Regions from separate parts of the Micromonospora sp. NBRC 107095 genome, predicted to be linked through region 2. Evidence: predicted binding sites of a transcription regulator. Region 2 holds the regulator's gene; the other holds the start of a gene.

Region 1 (11,508 bases), on a different contig from region 2:
GCCGCCACCGCGACCGCCCGACGGTCGGCGTGCTGTCGCGGCGCACTGAACCGGCTGACCGTGGCGCGCAGCCAGGCGAGGGTGCCGAACGGACCGGTGTCGACGGGCGGCACCCGCAACGCCGGGTCGGTGAGCGCGGCCCGCACGTCGGCGTGCCGGGTCACCCACCAGCCGCGCTCCGGTGCGAACGAGGGTGGCCCACACGCCGGGGTTCCCGGGGCGGGCGCGATGACGGGCCAGGTGTCAGTCACCGCCCGACCGTAGGGCGCGAACCGTTCGCCCCGCACCGAACGATCCCGCCGCGCTCAGCCACGGCACGCCCGTCCGGCACGCACGCCCGTCAGGCACGCACGACCGTCAGACAGGCACGACCGTCAGGCACGCACGACCGTCAGACAGGCACGACCGTCGGGCACGCGCACGCGCAACCGTCAGGCGCGGCCGCTCGTGGGCGGCGGGGCGACCGGCGGGTCGAGGGTGTGGTCGGGGACAGCCAGGGCCGCGGCCAGGCCAGGGCGGCCGGTGGGCGTGAGCCGGACGGCGCGCCCGGTGCCCCGGCTGATCCAACCCAGGTCGGTGAAGCGGCGGCAGAGTGCCGCGCCGAGCGCGCCGGCCAGGTGCGGGCGGCGTTCGGTCCAGTCCAGGCAGTCGCGGACCACCGGGCGGCGCGCGGCGCGCAGCACGTCCACGGGTACGCCCAACCCGGTCGCCCAGGCCCAGCCGTCGGGTGTCAGCGCCAACCCGCTGGACCGGTCGAGGCGGCCCGCGCTGAGCAGCGCGTCGTACATCAGCACGCCCAGCCGCCCGGCGAGGTGGTCGTAACACGTCCGGGCGTACGCCAGGGAGGCGGTGGCGGTCGCCGCGCGCAGCGACCCGGTCGGTGTGGGGGTGGCTGGGGCGTGGCCGGCCAGATCCTCGATCAGCTGGGCCACCGCCGGCCCGGCCAGTCGCAGGTAGCGGTGCCGACCCTGTCGTTCCTCGACGAGCAGCCCACCGCGGACCAGTCGGGTGAGGTGGTCGCTGGCCGTCGACGGGGCGACGCCGGCGCGGCGGGCCAGCTCACCGGCGGTCCACGCCCGTCCGTCGAGCAGTGCCAGGCAGATCCCGGCGCGGGTGCCGTCGGCCAGCAGGGCGGCCAGCTCGGCCATCCCCCGGCCGTCGGTGCCAACGCTCATCGCCTCATCCTCCCCCGGAGGAGACTACCGGGCACCGGGCGTACGCCGATTCGACGAGGCGTTGAGGTCAGCGGAGCCGGGTCAGCGCTGTCACCGACCGGTCCGTGCCGTCGTAGCTGCGGGCGGCGTCGAAGTCGCCCGTCGGGCGCTGTCCACCGGCGACGGCGCGGGCCAGCCGCAGGTCCGCGTTGCGGAACCGCAGGGCCAGGCTCAGGTGCGGCACCCAGGCGCCGGGAGCGTGCCACGGACGCTGGCCGTCAGCCTCGGCGAGAACATCCCAGACGGCGGCGTGCAGCACGGTCAGGGCCGGGTTGGGTTGGACCAGCCAGACCAGTGGGGCGCTGCCGTCGAGCACGACCACCCGGTCGAGGGTCACCGGCACCGGCAGCGCGGCGTCGAACAGCTCGGCCAGGCGGTGCTCGACCCCCGGCGGGAACTCGTCGACGGCCGCGAGGGTGAGGTGCGGTCGGTTGGTGGGGTGGACGTTACGGTCCAGGCTGGGCAGCCCGGCGGCCGCCAGTCGGCCCCAGACCGCCCGGACCGCTACCTCCAGACCGGGTGAACAGACCAGTTCCACGGTACGCACGCGCCCACGCTAGCCGGACGGGTGCACGCCACCCGCGGATCGAGACCGAGTCGCGCCGTCAGACCGGGTGGCGACGGGAACGGTCCCCGCTCGGCACCGGGTTGACCTCACCCGCGATCCGGGCCCGGTGGGTCAGGTCGAAGAAGGCGACGACGGTGATGGTGGCCGCGCCCAGCAGGCCGACCGCCAGCGGTGGGAGTCGCGCCGCCACGGGGCTCAGGATCAGGCACGCCACCACGGCCGCCAGGCAGTGCCGCGTCAGGCGGCCGAACACCCAGATCTCGAAGATCATCCGCCCGACGAGGAAGGTCAGGGGCCCGATCAGGATCGCCACGACGTTGCCGGCCGAGCGCTGCCCGCCGGGCTCCTTGAGCATCAACTCGCCGCCGATGCCGGTGAGCAGGATGCCCGCCACCATCACCAGATGGGTGTAGCTCGCCCGCAGGTTGAGCCGGTACGGGTCGGCGGCGGTGTCGATCTTCACGGCGAGGCTGCTCGTGGTGCGGTAGAAGTAGGTCCACCAGAGGAAGACCACCGTCCAGAAGGTGAGCAGGAACGCGGTGGTGTCGGCCAGATCCCGCGAGGACAGCCGGTAGAAGTTGCCGGTGGCCAGGATCGTCTCGCCGAGGGCCAGGATGATGAACTGCCGGTACCGCTCGTTGAGGTGTTCGCCCGAGAGGTGCCACTCGGTGGCCCGCGCCCGGCCGAGCCCCGGAACCGGCCACCCCAGGACCGGCCCCGAGTAGTCGATCGCCAGCGCGCAGGCCCACAACAGGACCCGGGTGTCGTCGCCGCTGGCCGCGGCCCCGGCGAACCAGACCGTCCCGGACAGCAGATACCAGACGATTCCCCGGACCGGCCGACGCCAGGCCGGGGTGCCGCGCAGGTAGAGGGCCATGACCAGGGTACGGCCGAGGTGGATCCCGAGGTACGCGCTCACGAAGACGACGGCCTGGTCACCGAAGGCGTCCGGAACGTTGATGGACATCAGCAGACTGCCGAGCATCACGCAGATGATCAGAATCTGCACCGTGGGTCGTTCGCAGTCGAGACTGTCGGTGGCGAGGTTGGTGTTGTACCAGATCCACCAGAAGGCGAGCAGGAAGATCACGGCCTGCGCGTCGGCGAGCAGGCTGGGCTCGTCGACCAGGGTCGCCGACAGCCGGCCGAGGGTGAAGATGAAGACGAGGTCGAAGAAGAGCTCGACGGCGCTGGAGCGCACCGGGTCGACCGGACCCGCCGCGACTTTTCTGGGCATTTGTCCATCTTGACAGTCGGTGGGGAGACGATGACCAGAGCGTCGCTATCGCGTGCCGCCGAGCGGATCATGCGACGGTGCCGCTGCTGGCGATGCTCAGAGCCAGCCGTTGTCCCGGGCGGTACGGACCGCTTCGGCCCGGTCGGCGGCGCCGAGCTTCTGCACGGCGGCGGAGAGGTGATTGCGCACGGTGCCGGTGGACAGGTGCACCCGGCGGGCGATCACCGCGACCGGGGCGCCGACCTCGGCCAACCGCAGGGTCTCCAGTTCCCGTGGGGTCAGCGGGCACGGGGGCAGGGTCAGCGCATCGGCTGCCAACGACGGGTCGACGTAGCGACCTCCGGCGTGCACCCGGCGGATCACGTCGGCGAGCGCCCAACCCGGCGCGCCCTTGGGCAGGAACCCTCGGGCGCCAGCGGTCAACGCCTGGCGCAGGTGCCCGGGCCGGCCGTGCCCGGTCAGCACGACCACCGCGCAGTCAGGCCGGACCCGGGTCAGCTCGGCGGCCACCGCGATGCCGTCCAGGCCCGGCATCTCCAGGTCCACCACTGCCACGTCCGGGCGGTGCGCCAGCGCCGCGCTGACGGCTGCCGGACCGTCGGCGGCGTGTGCCACCACCTCGACGTCCGGTTCCAGGTCGAGCAGCGCGGCGACGGCGACCCGGATCAGCTCCTCGTCGTCGGCGAGCAGGACGCGGATCACGACCATGCCGGGACTGTGGCTTCGAGGGTGAAGATCGCGTCCTCCCGACGTACCCGCAACTCTCCGCCGGCGGCGGCGAGTCGGTCGGCCAGCCCTCGCAGGCCGTGGCTGTGTGCGTCCGGGCCGCTGTCGTCGGCGCCGTCGTTGGCCACCGTCATCCTGGCCACGTCATCCTCCCAGTCGATGCGGATCCGGCACCAGTCGGCCCGACTGTGCCGCAGCACGTTGGTGCTCGCCTCGCGCAGCACCGCCGCCAACTCGACCGCGGCCGGTTGCGGCAGGTCCGTCGGTGGCGGCACCACCGTGCACCGCACCCCGCAGGAGCGCAGCACCCCCACCACCGCGGTGAGCTGTTCGTCGAGGTCGACGGCCCGGTAGCCGTGCACTGTCTCGCGCACCTCGCTCAGCGCGGAGGCGGCCAACCGTTGCACCTCGGCGGCCTCCCGCCCGGCCCGTTCCGGGTCGACCGGGGCGAGCCGGGCCGCGAGTTCGGCCTTCAACGCGATCACGGTGAGCCGGTGGCCCAGCACGTCGTGCACGTCGCGGGCGAAGCGCAACCGCTCCTCGGCGGCGGCCAGCCGCGCCTGCGCGGCCTGGCCCTGCCGGGCCTCCACGAGCAGGTCCCAGAACCAGACCTGGAAGCCGTTGACGGCGGCGACGGCCACGCCGATCCCACCGGTCACGCCAAGGTGGCGCGGGACGGAACCACCCGTCCACCAGGCCACCGCGACCGTCACCGCCAGCACACCGGCCGTCACCGCCAGGGCCGCCCGCCACCGCACCAGCAGCGGCGTCATGCCGATCAGCGCCGCACCGAGCCAGGCCCAGGTCGGCCAGTTGCCGGCCGCCACCGGACCCACCACCGGAACGGTCAGTACCGCCACCCCGACCAGGCTCAGCTCGGCCCGACGCCGCCAGCGCCTGTCGAGCCACGGCGTCACCGCCGCGTACAGCACGACGGTCTGGGCGACGACGAAGGCGAGGATGCCGACCGCGCCGAACGCCACCCGGCCCGGGTCGGGCTCGCGGGTCAGGCCGACCGCCGGTAGCAGGACGCTCCCCCAGACGCCGGTGGCCAGCGACACCAGCGTCGCCTGCCGGGCGCGGCGCAGCCGGCGGTCCGCCCGGGGAGTCACCGCCACGCTCGACACGCACCGATCCTAGGACCGCCGCGCGCCTGCTCCACCCCGGCGAATCATCACTGTGGAACCGTGGAATCCGCACGGTTTTCCCGTGACGAACGGGTCTGCCGCCCGCCCCGATGTCACCGGCACTGTCGAGGCATGGAAAACACCAGGATGTACGCGGACAGCGTCACCGCCGTACCGTCGCCAGCGCCGCTGCCCACCGACGACCCGGCGCCCCCGGGCCCGGCGCCGACCAGCGCGGCAGCGGCCCGCAGCCGGCGGCGACTGCTGTGGCACCTCGGCGAGATGGCGCTGGCGATGGTCGCCGGGATGCTGCTGCTCGGACCGTTGTGGGAACTGGCCGGCACCGCTCTGGGCGTCGGCGGCACGTTGGCCCGGCCGGAGGCCGCCGCGCTGGTGATGGCCACGAACATGACAGTCGGGATGACGGTGGTGATGCGCTACCGGGCGCACCGCTGGCTGGCTGTCGGTGAGATGGCAGCCGCGATGTACGTCCCGTTCCTGCTGCTGCTCGTGCCGTTTCGGGCCGGCCTGATCGGTGCCGACGCCATGGTCCTCGGCGGTCACCTGCTGATGATCCCCGCGATGGTGCTGGTGGCGCTCCGGCACCGACACGAGACGTCGGCGCCGGTACGCCGACACCCGGCCGTGGTGGCGCTCGCCCACCGCTGGCCGACCGGGTTGGCGCTGCTGATGACCGTTGACATGTGGGTCGACCCGAGCGTGCTCAGCCCGTGGACGATGCTGGTGCTGCCCGGCGGCTACCTGCTGATCGGGGCGGTCCGTGGCACGCTGGGCGGGCCGGGAGTGCTCGCCACCCAACTCGCCGGTCTGGCCGGCTGGGTCGCGGTGACACTGGCCGCGGTCGTGGCCGGCGGGCGGACCGCCGCCTGGCTGGTGGCGCTCGGCTGGTTGGCGCACGCCGGTTGGGACCTGGCGCACCACCGCGGCGGCCGGGTGGTGCCGCGCGGCTACACCGAGTTCTGCATGGTGCTCGACGTGGCCCTCGCGGCAGTGATGGTGCTGGCCATCCTGACCACGGACGGCTGACCGAGGCCGCCGCCGGGACCCGGGAACAGGCACAGCACGGACCCGGGGACGGTTCTTGTGGCAGTCGCCGCAACGGCCCGGACGGCGTGATGAAAGGCTTGGCACATGAGTTCCGCACCTGCACAGCACGACGCACCGACTGACGCCACCCCTGACGGCACCGACGAGGTGAGCGCCTTCACCGAGCTCGGGCTGCGCACCGAACTGCTGGGCGCGCTCGCCGCCCTCGGGTACGAGGAGCCGACCCCCATCCAGCGGGAGGCTATCCCACCGCTGCTGAAGGGTCGGGACCTGCTGGGTCAGGCGGCCACCGGCACCGGCAAGACGGCGGCGTTCGCGCTGCCGCTGCTGAACCTCATGACCGCCCACCGCCGCGAGGGTGACCCGGTGGCACTGGTGCTGGTGCCGACCCGGGAGCTGGCGGTGCAGGTCTCCGAGGCGTTCCACCGCTACGGCAAGGACCTCGGCGCGCGGGTGCTGCCGATCTACGGTGGGCAGCCGATCGGGCGGCAGCTGCGGGCTCTGGACAGCGGCGTCGACGTGGTGGTGGCCACCCCGGGGCGGGCCCTCGACCACATCGCCCGGGGCACCCTGCGCCTCGGTGGGCTGGCCACGGTGGTGCTCGACGAGGCCGACGAGATGCTCGACATGGGCTTCGCCGAGGACATCGAGGCGATCCTGGAGCACGCCCCGGCGCAACGTCAGACGGTGCTCTTCTCGGCCACCATGCCGTCGCGCATCGACGGGATGGCCCGCCAGCACCTGCGCGAACCGGTCCGGATCGAAATCGGCCGGGAACAGCCGGTCGCGGGTGAGGCGCCCCGGGTGCGGCAGAGCGCGTACATCGTGACCCGGGCGCACAAGCCGGCCGCGCTGGGCCGGGTGTTGGACGTGGAGTCCCCGACCGCGGCGATCGTGTTCTGCCGCAGCCGCGAAGAGGTCGACCGGTTGACCGAGACGATGAACGGCCGGGGTTACCGCTCGGAGGCGCTGCACGGTGGCATGAGCCAGGAGCAGCGCGACCGGGTCATGGGCCGGTTGCGGGCAGGCACCGCCGACCTGCTGGTGGCCACCGACGTGGCGGCCCGAGGGCTGGACGTCGAGCAGCTGACCCACGTCGTCAACTACGACGTGCCGTCGGCCCCGGAGTCGTACGTGCACCGGATCGGTCGGGTGGGTCGGGCCGGCCGCGAGGGCGTGGCAATCACCCTCGCCGAGCCGCGCGAGCACCGGATGCTCAAGACCATCGAGCGGGTGACCGGCCAGCGGATCACCATCGACAAGATCCCCACCGTGGCGGACATGCGGACCCGCCGGTTGGAGCTGACCCAGGCGGCCCTGCGCGAGAGCCTGCTGGAGGACGACCTCGACCCGTACCGGGTGATCGTCGAGACGCTGACCGACGAGTTCGACCTGATGGAGGTCGCCCTCGCCGCGGTGAAGCTGGCCCACGAGGTGACGTCGCCGGGCTCCGACGACGAGGAGGAGATCCCGCAGGTTCCGGTACGCGGCCCGCGCGAGGGTCGTCCGGAGTCCGGCGGCCGGGGCGGCGACCGGCGGGGCGGAGGTCGGCCACGATCCGGCGGCGGCAACACCGTCCAGGTCTTCGTCGGCCTGGGCCGGCGCGCCGGGGTGCGCCCGCAGGATCTCGTCGGCGCGATCACCGGGGAGACCGGCATCCGTGGCCGGGACATCGGCTCGATCGAGATCGCCGACCGGTTCTCGCTGGTGGAGGTGCCGCAGGGGGTTGCCGACGAGGTCATCTCCGGGCTGCGGCAGAGCACGATCAAGGGCCGCAAGGCCACCGTGCGCCGCGACCGTGGCGGCGACGAGCGCTGAGACTGCTGCACGCGTACCAGAAGGACCCCCGCCGTCTTCGAAGACGGCGGGGGTCCTTCGGTGCGGAGCGTCAGACCGTGAAGAGCGCCGGACCGTCCAGCGTCTTCACGTCGGCCGGGCGCAGCGCCAGAGCGAGCACGTCGGCCACGTCGGCCAGGGTGTGCACGGTCAGCGCCTCGCGCACCTCGGCCGGCAGGTCGTCCAGGTCCGGCTCGTTACGCGCCGGGATGATCACTTCGGTGAGACCGGCCCGGTGCGCGGCGAGCAGCTTCTGCTTCACCCCACCGATCGGCAGCACCCGACCGGAGAGCGTCACCTCACCGGTCATCCCGAACTCGGGGCGGACCGGGCGGCCGGTGACCAGTGACGCCAGGGCCGTGACCATGGTGATGCCGGCGCTCGGACCGTCCTTGGGCACCGCGCCCGCCGGGAAGTGGACGTGGATCCGGCGTCCCGCGAGGGCGTTCGGGTCGATACCGAGCCGCCGCCCGTTGGAGCGCAGGTAGGAGAGCGCGATGTGCGCCGACTCCTTCATCACGTCACCGAGCTGGCCGGTCAGGGTCAGCCCCGGCTCGCCCTCCATGCTGGTCGCCTCGATGAAGAGCACGTCCCCACCGGCGCCCGTGACGGCCAGGCCCGTGGCCACGCCCGGTACGGCGGTGCGCTCGGCCGACTCCGGGGTGAACTTCGGCCGCCCCAGGTAGCCGGTGAGGTTGTCGGTGTCGACGCGTACCGGCGTGGGGTCGGTCGCCAGCGTCACCGTCACCTTGCGCAGGATCTTGGCCAGGGCGCGTTCGAGCTGCCGCACGCCGGCCTCCCGGGTGTACTCCCCCGCGATCAGCGCGAGAGCCTCGTCGGCGACTGTCACCTCCTCGGCGGTCAACCCGGCCCGCTCCCGCTGCCGGGGCAGCAGGTGGTCGCGGGCGATGGAGACCTTCTCGTCCTCGGTGTACCCGTCCAGCATGACCAGCTCCATCCGGTCCAGCAGCGGGCCGGGGATGGCGTCCACCACGTTGGCGGTGGCCAGGAAGAGCACGTCGGACAGGTCCAGGTCGACCTCCAGGTAGTGGTCCCGGAAGGTGTGGTTCTGGGCCGGGTCGAGCACCTCCAGCAGGGCGGCGGCGGGGTCACCGGCGTAGCCGGCGGCCAGCTTGTCCACCTCGTCGAGGAGCACGACCGGGTTCATCGAACCGGCCTCGCGCAGCGCGCGGACGATCCGACCGGGCAGCGCCCCCACGTAGGTGCGCCGGTGCCCGCGGATCTCCGCCTCGTCGCGGACGCCGCCGAGCGAGACCCGGACGAAGTTGCGCCCGAGGGCGCGCGCCACGGACTCGCCGAGGCTGGTCTTGCCGACCCCGGGAGGGCCGGCGAGGGCGAGTACCGCGCCGGAGCCGCGTCCGCCGACCACGCCGAGGTTGCGCTCGGCCCGCCGGTTACGCACCGCCAGGTACTCCAGGATGCGGTCCTTCACATCGGACAGGCCGGCGTGGTCGGCGTCGAGCACCGCCCGGGCCGCGGCCAGGTCGGTGTTGTCCTCGGTACGCGTGCCCCACGGCATCTCCAGCACGGTGTCCAGCCAGGTACGGATCCAGCCCGCCTCCGGGGAGGCGTCACTGGCCCGCTCCAGCTTGCCGACCTCGCGCATGGCCGCCTCGCGGACCTTCTCCGGCAGCTCGGCGGACTCGACCCGGGACCGGTAGTCGGCGGAGCCGTCCGGCTCGTCCTCGCCGAGTTCCTTGCGGATCGCGGCGAGCTGCTGACGCAGCAGGAACTCGCGCTGGGACTTCTCCAGCCCCTCGCGGACGTCGCTGTTGATCTGCTCGGTGATTTCCTGCTCGGCCAGGTAGTCCTTCACCCAGCCGACCAGCAGCTCCAGCCGGGCGGTGACGTCCGGCGCGGCGAGCAGCTCGGTCTTCTGCTCCAGCGTCAGCCAGGGCGCGTAGCCGGCCGAGTCGGCCAGCTCGGAGAGGTCGGTCATCCGCTCCACCGCGTCGATGACCTGCCAGGCGCCCCGCTGTTGGAGCACGGAGGTGACCAGGGCGCGGTACTCGCGGGCGAGTTCCCGGGCGCGGCCGGCGGGAGCGGGTTCGTCGAGTTCGGTCGCCTCGACCCAGAGTGCGGCGCCGGGGCCGGGCACGCCGGAGCCGATGCGCGCGCGGGACAGGCCACGGACGACGGCGGCGGGCTCACCGTCGGGGAGCCGGCCGACCTTCTCGATGGTGGCGACCACGCCGACCGGGCCGTACTCGCCGTCGATGCGGGGAACGGCGAGCAGCTTGCGGTCGCCGGTCGCGCGGGCGGCGTCGATCGCGGCCTGGGTGGTGGGGTCGAGGGTCACCGGGATGACCATCCCGGGCAGCAGCACGGCGTCGGTCAGGGGAAGTACCGGAAGAGTTGCCATCGAACACCTGCCATCACGTTGAGTTGAGCGTGTCTGGCTCAAGTAACAAAACGTTCCCCTTGTTCCGCGCTGTGACCCAGACCACTTCCCCGGCCCGGTTCCGTCGGGTCGCCCAGACCCGTGGGCGACCCGACGGACAGCTCAGGTGAGCTTGCTCTTCACCGTGTTCACCACCGAGCCGGCCACCCCCGGATTGGTGCCGTACAACCGGGGGTCACCCGGCGGCAGCACCGGTTCCGGCGCGTTCGCCCGTGGGTTGTCGTCGTACCGGAACTCGCCCTTGCCGTCGGGCGAGGGCCCGGACGCCCAACGCCCCTGGGCGGCGTCGGTGCCCGAGGAGAAACCCAGGTAGGTGTAGCCGTACTCCTCGGTGAACTCCCCCGAGTCCGGGAAGGCCTCCGGCACCGGCATCTCCTCCAGCCCGTCCTCCTTGAGCTGCTCGATCGCCGCCAGCCACATGTTCTGGTGCATCGTGTCTCGGGCCAGCAGGAAGCGCAGCATCTGCTTGACGCCGGGGTCGTCAGTCATGTGGAACAACCGGGCGACCTGGAGCCGGCCCTGCGCCTCGGCGGTGACGTTGAGCTGGAAGTCGGCCAACAGGTTGCCGCTGGCGGTGACGAACGAGCCGCTCCAGGGCACCCCGTTGGAGTCGGCGGGCAACGCGCCACCACCGCCGTGGATGAAGTGCGCCGGATTCTCGCCGGCGTAGGTCGCGGCACCCCCTGGGTCCTCCGCGATCCCCTCGGTCAGCGACAGCGGCGCGTTGTCCAACAGTCGGGTGATCATCGTGACGATCATTTCGACGTGGCCCATCTCCTCGGTGCCGACATCGAGCAGCAGATCCTTGTACTTGCCGGGCAGCCGGCAGTTCCAACCCTGGAAGAGGTACTGGTTGGCGACTGTCATCTCGCCCCACTTACCGCCCAGCACCTCCTGCAACCGACGCGCGAACGCCGCGTCCGGGCCGTCTGGTTTGGCCTCGAACTGCAGATCCTTGACGTGACTGAACATCCGACCTCCTCGGTACCGCGGACAGGTAGCGAGGCCGTTCCCGCCGGGCTGACCCGAGCGGGCCAACCGGTGTCCCGCCCGGGTCAGTCCAGCGGGCGCGCCACCGGCAGCAGCACCTCCAGCGCCACTCCACGGGGCCGCAGCCGGTGCGCCCGCAGCGCTCCCCCGTCGGTCGCGACGAGCTGTCGTGCGATCCACAGGCCCAGGCCGGACATCCCGGCGGCCGGTGCCGGACGCCGCAGCGCGACCAGCAGCGAATCGTCGACCCGACCCTCGTCGGTGACCAGGATGCTCACGCCGGGACCGCGCATCGTGGCGTAGAGCCCCACCTGCCCGTT
Region 2 (11,508 bases):
GGTGCTCGTCGGTGAGGTCGCCAAGCGCCAGGCGGTGACCAACCCGGACCGGACGATCCGGTCGGTCAAGCGCGAGGTCGGCACGAACTGGTCCGTCGACATCGACGGCAAGAAGTACACCCCGCAGGAGATCTCCGCCCGGACGCTGATGAAGCTCAAGCGGGACGCCGAGGCGTACCTGGGCGAGCAGATCACCGACGCGGTGATCACCGTTCCGGCCTACTTCAACGACAGCCAGCGGCAGGCCACCAAGGAAGCCGGTGAGATCGCCGGCTTCAACGTGCTGCGGATCGTCAACGAGCCGACCGCGGCCGCCCTGGCGTACGGGCTGGACAAGGGCTCCAAGGAGCAGACCGTCCTGGTCTTCGACCTCGGCGGCGGCACCTTCGACGTGTCGCTGCTGGAGCTGGCCGAGGGCGTCATCGAGGTCAAGTCGACCAGCGGTGACAACCACCTCGGCGGCGACGACTGGGACCAGCGGATCATCGACCACCTGGTCAAGACGTTCCGTGGTGAGCACGGCATCGACCTCGGCCAGGACAAGATGGCCCTCCAGCGGCTCCGTGAGGCCGCCGAGAAGGCCAAGATCGAGCTGTCCGCCGCCACCACCACCAACATCAACCTGCCGTACATCACCGCTGGCGCGGCCGGCCCGCTGCACCTGGACGTGACGCTCAGCCGCGCCGAGTTCCAGCGGATGACGCAGGACCTGCTGGACCGTTGCAAGGGCCCGTTCGAGCAGGCCGTGAAGGACGCCGGGATCAAGATCTCCGACGTCGAGCACGTCATCCTGGTCGGCGGTTCGACCCGGATGCCCGCCGTGACCGACCTGGTCAAGCAGCTCACCGGCCGCGACCCCAACAAGGGCGTCAACCCGGACGAGGTCGTCGCCGTCGGCGCCGCCCTCCAGGCCGGTGTGCTCAAGGGTGAGGTCAAGGACGTCCTGCTGCTCGACGTGACCCCGCTGAGCCTGGGCATCGAGACCAAGGGTGGCATCTTCACCAAGCTGATCGAGCGCAACACCACCATCCCGACCAAGCGCTCCGAGGTCTTCACCACGGCTGACGACAACCAGCCGTCGGTGCTGATCCAGGTGTTCCAGGGCGAGCGGGAGATCGCGGCCTACAACAAGAAGCTCGGCACCTTCGAGCTGACCGGCCTCCCGCCGGCGCCGCGTGGCGTGCCGCAGATCGAGGTCGCCTTCGACATCGACGCCAACGGCATCGTCAACGTGCACGCCAAGGACCTGGGCACCGGCAAGGAACAGAAGATGACGATCACCGGCGGCTCGTCGCTGCCGAAGGACGACATCGAGCGGATGCGCCGGGACGCCGAGGAGCACGCGGAGGAGGACAAGCGCCGCCGCGACGACGCCGAGACCCGCAACGTGGCCGAGGCGCTGCAGTGGCAGACCGAGAAGTTCCTCGCCGAGAGCGGCGACAAGCTGCCCAGCGAGAACCGTGAGCAGCTCAACGAGGCGCTCGGCGAGCTGCGCGGCGCCCTCGGCGGGCAGGATGTCGAGAAGATCAAGTCCGCACACGAGAAGCTGGCGCAGGTCTCCCAGCAGGCCGGCTCGCTGCTCTACTCGCAGCAGGCCGAGCAGGGTCAGCAGCCGGGTGGCGAGCCCGGCCCGGGTGCGGCCGGCGCGACCGGCGCGCAGGCCGGCGGCGCCGACGACGTGGTCGACGCGGAAATCGTGGACGAGGACGGCAAGAAGTGACCGTCGGCCTCCGACACGTGTCCACCGCGAAGGGGATGAGGTAGCCGCATGACGCAGAAGCCACGAGCCGCCGACCCGGGCGAGACCGGGTCGACGCCGGGTGGCTCCGCGCCCACGGAGCAGACCACCGGCGACGGGGAGCGGGTCGTCATCCGTAACAACCGCAAGCTCGTCGACACCGCCGAGCCGGAGGGCACCGCCGCCGACGCGGAGGCCGGCGTACCGGCCGAGGGTCTGGTCGAGGACGCCGAGGTCGTGGTCGACGAGATCGAGGTCGAGGTCAACGCCACCGACGGGCCGGAACCGTCCGGCCCGCCGGTGGTGGACGCCCCGGCGCAGCCGGTGGACGGCGGCGGCACGGGCACCTCGCTCGGTGCCGAGTTGGAGGCGCTCCGGGCCGAGCTCGACGAGCGGACCAGGGACCTGCAGCGGGTGTCGGCGGAGTACGCCAACTACCGCAAGCGGGTCGACCGTGACCGCAGCCTCGTGCAGGAGCAGGCGACCGGCTCGGTGCTGGCCGCGCTGCTGCCGATCCTGGACGACCTGGACCGGGCGCGGGAACACGGCGACCTGGTCGGGCCGTTCGGCACGGTGGCGGAACAGCTCACCACCGCGCTGGGCAAGTTCGGCCTGAACGCCTTCGGCGAGCAGGGCGACCCGTTCGACCCGACCCGGCACGAGGCGGTCGCGCACCAGACCTCGGCCGACGTCAGCGAACCGACCTGCGTGCAGGTCATGCGACGCGGCTACCAGCTCGGTGAGCGGCTGCTGCGCCCCGCGCTGGTAGCGGTCGCGGATCCGGAATAGTGCCAGCCAGTGACCGGGCCGTCCCGCCCACCGCACGGCGGTGGGCGGGACGGCCGGGCCACCAGGGTCGGAAGGAGGTGGACCGGTGAGTTCGAAGGACTGGATCGAGAAGGACTTCTACGCCGTGCTCGGCGTGGACAAGGCCGCCTCCGCGGATGACATCAAGAAGGCGTACCGCAAGGTGGCCCGGGAGTCGCACCCGGACCACAACCCGGGCGACCCGAAGGCCGAGGAGCGGTTCAAGGCCGCGTCCGAGGCGTACAACGTGCTGTCGGACAGCGGCCGCCGCCGCGAGTACGACGAGATGCGCTCGCTCTTCGGTTCGGGCGCGTTCCGGCGCAACGCCCGGGGTGGTGGCCAGCCGGGTGGCATGCCGTTCGACGTCTCCGACATGTTCGGTGGCGGCGGAGGCGGCGATCGCCGCTTCGGGGGCGCCGGCTTCCAGGACCTGTTCAGCTCGATCTTCAGCGGCGGTCAGGCCGGTGGTCAGGCCGCGCCTCGCGGTCCGGCCCGTGGCCGGGACGTGGAGACCGAGGTGGCGCTGGACTTCGGCGACGCGGTGCGCGGGGTGACGCTGCCCCTGACGCTGCGCGCGCCGGGGGTCTGCGACACCTGCCACGGCAACGGGGCCAAGCCCGGCACCCAGCCGCAGACCTGCCCGGTCTGCCATGGTGCCGGCGTGACCACCCGCAACCAGGGGTCGTTCAGCTTCTCCGAGCCGTGCCGCAACTGCCAGGGCGTCGGCACCGTGGTCGAGGAGAAGTGCCCGGAGTGCCACGGCAGCGGCGGTGTCACCAAGACCCGCACCATGAACGTGCGCTTCCCGGCCGGTGTGGCCGACGGTCAACGCATCCGGCTGGCCGGGCGCGGCGAGCCGGGCGAGCGCGGCGGTCCGGCCGGTGACCTCTTCGTGCACGTCAAGGTTCGGCCGGACGAGTTGTTCGGGCGTACCGGAGACGACCTGACGCTGACCGTTCCGGTGACCTTCGCGGAGGCCGTGCTCGGCACGGACCTGCGGGTGCCCACGCTCGACGGCGCGGTGACCCTGCGGGTTCCGCCGGGGACGCCGAGCGGGCGGGTGCTGCGGGCCCGGGGCAAGGGTGTGGTCCGCCGTGATGGGCAGGCCGGTGACCTGCTGGTGACGTTGGACGTGGTGGTGCCGGCCCGGTTGTCCGACGAGGCGCGCACGGCGCTGGAGTCGTTCGCCGAGCAGACTCCGCCGGCGGCCCGGGAACATCTCGACGCACGGGTGCGTCGAGTCAGTTAGTCCGGTGGAGGGGACGCGGAGGTGAGCGGGATGTCGGGCGAGTTCCTCGGTTCGGGCGACCCTGCCTACGAGGCCAAGGTGCTGATGATCTCGGTGGCGGCGCGGATGGCGGGGATGCACCCGCAGACGCTGCGCCAGTACGACCGACTGGGGCTGGTGCAGCCCGGTCGGGCGGCCGGTGGCGGGCGTCGTTACAGCGTCCGCGACGTGGTGCTGCTGCGCGAGGTGCAGCGGCTCAGCCAGGACGACGGGATCAACCTGGCCGGCGTCAAGCGGATCATCGGGCTGGAGCGGCTGCTGGAGCAGGCGCAGCAGCGGGTGGCCCGGCTGGAGGCGGAGCTGGACGCCGCGTACCGCCGGGTGGCCGAGCTGGAGTCGCTGGCCCGCTTCCCGGGCCGGGATCTGGTGCCGACCAACCGCACCTCCACCGCCCTGGTGGTGTGGCGCCCCCGCCGCACGCCCGATCGCTGACCTGCCGCTCACCCGGAGCTGTCTGCCCAGCCCGGACCGCGCTGGATTTCCCGGCGCGGTCCGGGCTGCTTCGGTTAGCCTGTCGATAAGGGTTCAATCGCCTTAAATCGGACCCACCGGCATGGCGAGGGGGAGCGATGGCGGAGCCGGCGAAGAAGATGGCCCAGCAGACGGAGGACCGGTTGGAGAACCTGGCCGAGACCGTCCGCGAGAAGTTCGACAAGGTCACCGAGGGGACCTACCGGGACCGGATCATCGCGGGCCGGTTCGCCGAAGACGGCGAGCGCGGCGGCGACCCGGGCCGAGCCGAGCCGGAACGCAAGCAGGACTGACCGGTGACCGACGTGCGGGCCGGGACCCACGGGGGGTCCCGGCCCGTTCGCCGCATGAATCGTTTACGACATCAGCTCCAAAGGGGCGTGGTCGCACTTAGCCCTCGCCGATGGTCAGCGAATCCGTCCTTCAGCCGAGGCGGCGGTTTTCGCGGACCAGGCCGCCCTCGCACCAGTCCCGGTAGACGAAGAGATCCGGTCGGGCCAACAGCACCCGGCCGTTGTGCGCCCAGATCTTCATCAGCTCGTCGCCGTCCCGTTCGGCCTGTTCGACGAGCTTGCGGAAACGGCGCTTCGGGTGGGCGCGGAAATTCGTCCGGATGCCGTCGGCCGCGTAGATGTACAGGCAGTGCAGCGCGAAACGCCGGGCCGGGCAGGTCGGATCCATCGCTAACTCGAAGAGCGTCAACACCAGTCGGTCGCCGGAGACCAGCAGGTCCCAGTCGGGTGGCATCGAGGCCAACGGCACCGAATCGGGCTTGTACGCCCAAGCTCGCAACTCCGCCGGAGTCGGATCGACGGGGTTGGCGAAGCCGTGGAACGTCGATTCCTGCACGCTCACCGGCCAACCTTCCGCTCTCGCCCGCGTTTGGCAACGCTGCCTGCGGACCCTGGCTGCTGCGGCGAAACGGTAACCCGCCCACGCTTTGCTGCGGTAGCCCCCATGGGGAGCAATTCCGCAACCGTTGGCGGGAGGGGCTTTACGGCCCCTCCCGGTGGCCGTCCCGCAGTGTTCAGGTGGTGCTCAGTGCAGTGGGTCGGGGACCGGTGTCGACTCCCGCCGCTGGGCCGCCGCCCGGGTGCGCAACCACCGCTTGAACCACGGGAAGTCCGGCAGTCGGGCCAGAATCGGTCCGGTCACCACGGTGATCAGGACGTACGTCGCGGCCAGCGCCGCCAACCGTGGCTCGACGCTCCCGGCGGCCACCGCGAGCCCGGCGATGACGATGGAGAACTCGCCTCGGGGTACGAGTGCCAGGCCGGTCCGCCACCGACCGGGTTCCGCGATGCCGACGCGGCGGGCGGCGAGGTAACCGGTGAGCGTCTTCGTCCCCATGGTGACCACGGCCAGGGCGAGTGCCGGCAGCAGGACCGGCGGGATGTCCTGCGGGCTCGTGACCAGGCCGAAGAAGACGAAGAACACCGCGGCGAACAGGTCCCGCAGGGGCGAGAGCAGCTCGGTGGCGTGGTGCGCCACCGGGCCGGAGAGGGCGATGCCGACCAGGAAAGCGCCGACCGCCGCCGACACCTGGAGCGACGCGGCGATGCCGGCGATCAGCAGGGTCAGACCGAGCACGCCCAGAAGCAGCGCCTCGGGGTCCTTCGCCGACAGGGCGGAGGAGATGAGGTGGCCGTAGCGGATCGCGACGACCAGCACGAGCAGTACGGTGCCCACCGCGACGGTGAGCGCGATCCCGCCGCCGAGCAGGCCGGTGCCGGCCAGGACGGCGGTGACGAGCGGCAGGTAGAGAGCCATCGCCAGGTCCTCGATGACGAGGACCGAGAGGATCACCGGGGTTTCCCGGTTACCGAGCCGGCCCAGGTCGGCGAGGACTTTGGCGATCACGCCGGAGGAGGAGACCCAGGTGATGCCGCCGAGTACCAGGGCGGCGACCCAGTCCCAGCCGAGCAGTAGGGCGAAGCCGGCGCCGGGCAGCGCGTTGAGGACGCCGTCGATCAGCCCTGCCGGCGCTGCCGAGCGCAGGTTGCCGACGAGTTCGTTGGCCGAGTATTCCAGGCCGAGCATCACCAACAGCAGGATGACGCCGATTTCGGCGCCGACGGCGAAGAACTCCTCACTGGCGTCCAAGGGCAGCAGTCCGCCGTGCCCGAACGCCAGCCCGGCGAGCAGGTAGAGGGGGATGGGAGAGAGGCCAAAGCGCCGGCTGAGCCGGCTCAGGAGCCCGAGCAGCAGCAGCAGCGCACCGACTTCGATGAGCAGCGTGGTGAAATCGTGCATCCGCCTCAGCCGTCCGGGTCACTGTCGGCGAGGATGGCGGACACGCCGTCGAGACCCCTGCGGGTCCCGACGACGACCACCACGTCGCCGGCTGCGAAGCGGAAGGAGGGGAGTGGCGAAACGATCACTTCGCCTTCGCGCAGCACTGCCACGATGGAGGCGCTGGTGCGGGTACGCGCCTTGGTGTCGCCGAGCTTCCGATTGACGTACGGCGACCCGGCCGTGATGGCGATCTGCTCGGTGAGCAGACCGGCGGCCTGCTCGCGGAGCCCGGAGAGCTGACCGAGCATCAGCGACGCGCCGAGAATGTCGGCCAGAGCCTCGGCCTCGTCGTCGGTCAGCGGAATGTCCGACTGACAGGCGTCGGGGTCGTCGGGGTCGTAGAGGACGAGGTCACGGCGGCCATTGCGGTGGGAGACAACGCCCAGGCGGCGTCCGGACTCCGTCACCAGATCGTGACGTACCCCGATCCCGGGTAAGGCGGTCTGCTCGACACGTACTCGCACTCACCCAGGCTACCGCTTCGTGAACAGAAGACAGATCTTGGAGGAAGCAGGCCCAGCCGCGGGTGATCGACTCGCCCTTCACGATGTCGGGGTGTCCGGGCTGCCCGGACACCCCGACCTTCAGCCAACCGAGTCGATCAATTCGGTCGACGGAGGCTGGCGAAGAACTCGCTGATGTCGGTGACCAGCACCTCGGTGGCCTGGTGGGCCGCGTAGTGGCCGCCGACGTCGCCCCGACCGGCGACGTCGGTCCCGTACGCCGTCCACCGGACGATGTTCGCGTGGTCCCGTTCGGCGAAGCGGCGGATGGACTGGAAGTCGCCGGGGAACATGGCCAGCGCGGTCGGAGCGGTGGTCGGCCCGGCCGGCGGCTCGCCGGCGTGCGCGTCCTCCCAGTAGAGCCGGATCGCCGAGGCGGCGGTGCCGGTGAACCAGTAGAGCGCCACGTTGGCCAGGATGAAGTCGGCATCCAGGCTCTCGTCGAAGAGCTGGGCGTTCCAGGCGAGCAGCCCCACCGGTGAGTCGGCCAGCCCGAACGCCAGGGTCTGCGGCTGCTGACTGTGCACCTGGTTGAAGGAGAACTTGTTCTCGTAGAACCACTGGAGGTGCCCGAGCGCCGCCTGGTCCGCCTCGGAGAGTCCGGCGAACTCGGCCGGGTCTCCGGAGGGGAACGAGAAGAGCTGGGTGACGTGTACGCCGAGCACCCGCTCCGGATCGATCCGGCCCAGCTCCGGCGCGATCATCGAACCGGCGTCGTTGCCGACCGCGCCGTAGCTGTCGTACCCCAGGCGGTTCATCAGCTCGGCCCAGGCACGGGCGATGCGGAAGCGGTTCCAGCCGGCGTTGCGGGTCGGACCGGAGAAGCCGAAGCCGGGCAGCGACGGGATGACCACGTGGAAGGCCGGCGCGTCCGGGTCGGTGGGCTCGGTGAGCGGGGCGATCACGTCGAGGTATTCCAGCACCGATCCGGGCCAGCCGTGGGTGAGCACCAGCGCGGTGGCGTCCGGCCGGGACGAGCGGACGTGCAGGAAGTGGATCCGCTCGCCGTCGATCTCGGTGACGAACTGGGGGTGCGCGTTCAGGCGGGCCTCGACCGCGCGCCAGTCGAACTCGCCCTGCCACCTGTCGACGAGGGCGCGGACCCGCTCGGTGCCCATCCCGTAGGAGTCGCCCGCGCCGGGCAGGTCGGCGGGCCAGGTGGTGCGGCCCAGCCGGAGGGCCAAGTCGTCGAGGGCGGTCTGCGGGATGTCGACGCGGAACGGGCGGATCGCGGTGTCGCTCATGCCGGAACTCCTTCGGAACGGAATGTTTCGTTCTGCGACCACAGTAGCAGAGCGGAACGATCCGTTCCACTGTTAAACTGAGGACATGTCACCGACTTCCGGCAAGACGCTGGGCGGCCGCCGCGCCCAGGCCGCCCGCAACGACGAGGTCATCCTCGAAGCCGCCCGCGCCGTCTTCCTCGACGACCCGAAGGCGCCGATCGCCGCCGTCGCCGACCGCGCGGGCGTCGGCATCAGCGCGCTCTACCGGCGGTACGCGGGCAAGGAGGACCTGCTGCGCCAGCTCTGCCACGACGGGCTGCGCCGGTACGTCGCGGAGGCCGAGGCCGCGCTCGCCGAGCCGGACGACTGGGCCGCGTTCACCGGCTTCCTCGGCCGGATCGTCGACGCCGACGTGCACTCGCTCACCGTCCACCTGGCCGGCACCTTCACCCCGACCGAGGAGATGGGTCGGGACGCGGTGCGCGCCGGTGAGCTGGCCAGCGCCCTGGTCGACAGGGCGCGTGCCAGTGGACGGTTGCGCCCCGACGCCGTCGTCCAGGATCTGGGGTTGCTGTTGGAGGCGTGCGCCGCGGTGCGGGTACCCGATCCGGAGCGGACCCGCCAACTGCGCCGCCGGCAGCTCGCGGTCCTGCTGGCCGGTCTGTCGGCGGTGCCGGACGCGGACCCACTGCCCGGCCCGCCGCCGGCAGCCGGCGAGTTCGACTGGCGGTGGCGGCGCCGGGAGTGATGGGCGTCACGCGCTAAGGTTGAGCGGAATACGCTCAACTCTGGTTGTGTCCAATCCAGTGGACAACGCCGATCCGGGGGAGCCCATGAACACCGAAAGACTCACCACCAAGAGCCGGGAAACCATCACGGGCGCCGTCGCGCTGGCCAACCAGCGTGGTCACGCAACAGTGGAACCCTGGCACCTGCTCCTGTCACTCCTGGACACCGACGGTTCGACAGCCACCGGTCTGCTGCGCGCCGTCGGGGCCGACCCGACCGAGCTGCGCCAGACCGCCCAGCGCGCTGTCGACAACCTGCCGGCCGCCCGCGGCTCCAGCATCGCCGAGCCGACGTTGGCCCGGGAGTTCGTCAACGCCATCGGCGCCGCCGAGCAGATCGCCCGACCGTTGGGCGACGAGTACACCTCCACCGAGCACCTGCTCGCCGGCCTGGCCCGGGTGGGCGGGGCGGTGTCCGGCGCCCTGAAGACCGTCGGCGCCACCGAGGAGGCCCTGGTCGCCGCCTTCCCGACCGTTCGCGGCGGGGACCGTCGGGTCACCACAGCCGACCCCGAACAGACCTACCAGGCCCTGACCAAGTACGGCGTCGACCTCACCGCCAGCGCCCGGGACGGCAAGATCGACCCGGTCATCGGGCGGGACTCCGAGATCCGTCGGGTCATCCAGGTGCTCTCCCGGCGTACCAAGAACAACCCGGTGCTGATCGGCGAGCCCGGCGTCGGCAAGACCGCGATCGTCGAGGGCCTGGCCCAGCGGATCGTCACCGGCGACGTGCCCGAGTCGCTGCGCGACAAGAAGCTGATCTCGCTGGATCTCGGCGCGATGGTTGCTGGCGCGCAGTACCGCGGGCAGTTCGAGGAGCGGCTGAAGTCAGTCCTGGAGGAGATCAAGAACTCCAACGGGCAGGTCATCACGTTCCTCGACGAGCTGCACACGGTCGTCGGCGCCGGCAAGGGCGAGGGCTCGATGGACGCCGGCAACATGCTCAAGCCGATGCTGGCCCGTGGTGAGCTGCGGATGGTGGGCGCCACCACGCTCGACGAGTACCGCGAGCACATCGAGAAGGACCCGGCTCTGGAGCGCCGCTTCCAGCCGGTGCTGGTCGGCGAGCCGACCATCGAGGACACGATCGGCATCCTGCGCGGGCTCAAGGAGCGCTACGAGGTGCACCACGGCGTACGGATCACCGACGCCGCGCTGGTCGCCGCCGCGACCCTGTCCGACCGCTACATCACCGACCGGTTCCTGCCCGACAAGGCGATCGACCTCGTCGACGAATCCGCGTCCCGGCTCCGGATGGAGATCGATTCCCGGCCGGTCGAGGTGGACGAGATCGAGCGGGCGGTCCGCCGGTTGGAGATCGAGGAGATGGCCCTGGCCAAGGAGCCGGACGCCGCCTCCGCCGAGCGGTTGGAGCGACTCCGCAAGGAGTTGGCCGACAAGCGCGAGCAGCTCACCGTGCTCTCCGAGCGCTGGCAGACGGAGAAGAGCCACATCACCAAGCTCTCCACCGCGAAGGAGGAGCTGGAACGCCTCGGCGGTGAGGCCGAGCGGGCCGAGCGGGACGGCGAGTTGGAACGCGCGGCCGAGCTGCGCTACGGCCGGATCCCCGCCCTGAAGGTCGAGCTGAAGCAGGCCGAGGAGGAGTTGGCCCAGCTCCAGGCCGATGGCGCGATGCTCAAGGAGGAGGTCGGCGCGGACGACATCGCCGCTGTGGTCGCCTCCTGGACCGGCATCCCCGCCGGCCGCCTGCTGGAGGGTGAGACGGCCAAGCTGCTGCGGATGGAGGAGTCGCTGGGCGGCCGGGTGGTCGGCCAGGGCGAAGCGGTCGGCGCGGTCTCCGACGCGGTACGCCGCGCCCGCGCCGGCATCGCTGATCCCGATCGCCCGACCGGCAGCTTCCTCTTCCTCGGCCCCACCGGTGTCGGCAAGACGGAGCTGGCCAAGGCCCTCGCCGAGTTCCTCTTCGACGACGAGCGGGCGATGGTCCGCATCGACATGAGCGAGTACGGCGAGAAGCACTCGGTCGCGCGCCTGGTGGGTGCGCCGCCCGGCTACGTCGGCTACAACGAGGGTGGTCAGCTCACCGAGGCGGTACGCCGACGGCCGTACTCGGTGGTGCTGCTGGACGAGGTGGAGAAGGCCCACCCGGACGTCTTCGACGTGCTGCTCCAGGTGCTCGACGACGGGCGGCTCACCGACGGCCAGGGCCGCACCGTGGACTTCCGCAACGCGATCCTGATCCTCACGTCCAACCTCGGGTCGTCGGTGATCAGCGATCTGACGCTCGCCGACGAGCAGCGCCGGGAGGGTGTGCTGGCCGTGGTCCGGTCGCACTTCAAGCCGGAGTTCCTCAACCGGCTGGACGACATCGTGGTCTTCGCCTCGTTGCGCGGGGACGACCTTCGCTCCATCGTCGACATCCAGTTGG

The links. Region 2 encodes HspR, which represses chaperone genes until heat shock. Its sites were predicted from a motif close to TTGAGTNNNNNNNACTCAA; they were not measured.
Region 1: a site for HspR is predicted at 10,183-10,201, ahead of lon (endopeptidase La). Genes of this name have one in related genera too.

Annotation. Positions count from the first base shown of each region.
Region 1 is NZ_BSTU01000002.1:904,567-916,074, reverse strand. Features, by position in the region: gene QSK15_RS16650 (cytochrome P450) at 1-251, opposite strand, end outside; gene QSK15_RS16645 (ArsR/SmtB family transcription factor) at 432-1,175, opposite strand; gene QSK15_RS16640 (2'-5' RNA ligase family protein) at 1,243-1,761, opposite strand; gene QSK15_RS16635 (low temperature requirement protein A) at 1,820-3,019, opposite strand; gene QSK15_RS16630 (response regulator transcription factor) at 3,116-3,721, opposite strand; gene QSK15_RS16625 (sensor histidine kinase) at 3,718-4,872, opposite strand; gene QSK15_RS16620 (hypothetical protein) at 5,005-5,919, shown strand; gene QSK15_RS16615 (DEAD/DEAH box helicase) at 6,025-7,758, shown strand; gene lon (endopeptidase La) at 7,829-10,159, opposite strand; gene QSK15_RS16605 (manganese catalase) at 10,301-11,170, opposite strand; gene QSK15_RS16600 (sensor histidine kinase) at 11,254-11,508, opposite strand, start outside.
Region 2 is NZ_BSTU01000001.1:276,374-287,881, forward strand. Features, by position in the region: gene dnaK (molecular chaperone DnaK) at 1-1,720, shown strand, start outside; gene grpE (nucleotide exchange factor GrpE) at 1,769-2,527, shown strand; gene dnaJ (molecular chaperone DnaJ) at 2,613-3,794, shown strand; gene QSK15_RS01355 (heat shock protein transcriptional repressor HspR) at 3,825-4,265, shown strand; gene QSK15_RS01360 (hypothetical protein) at 4,403-4,597, shown strand; gene QSK15_RS01365 (hypothetical protein) at 4,728-5,159, opposite strand; gene QSK15_RS01370 (cation:proton antiporter) at 5,343-6,557, opposite strand; gene QSK15_RS01375 (cation:proton antiporter regulatory subunit) at 6,563-7,063, opposite strand; gene QSK15_RS01380 (epoxide hydrolase family protein) at 7,201-8,346, opposite strand; gene QSK15_RS01385 (TetR/AcrR family transcriptional regulator) at 8,432-9,076, shown strand; gene clpB (ATP-dependent chaperone ClpB) at 9,162-11,508, shown strand, end outside.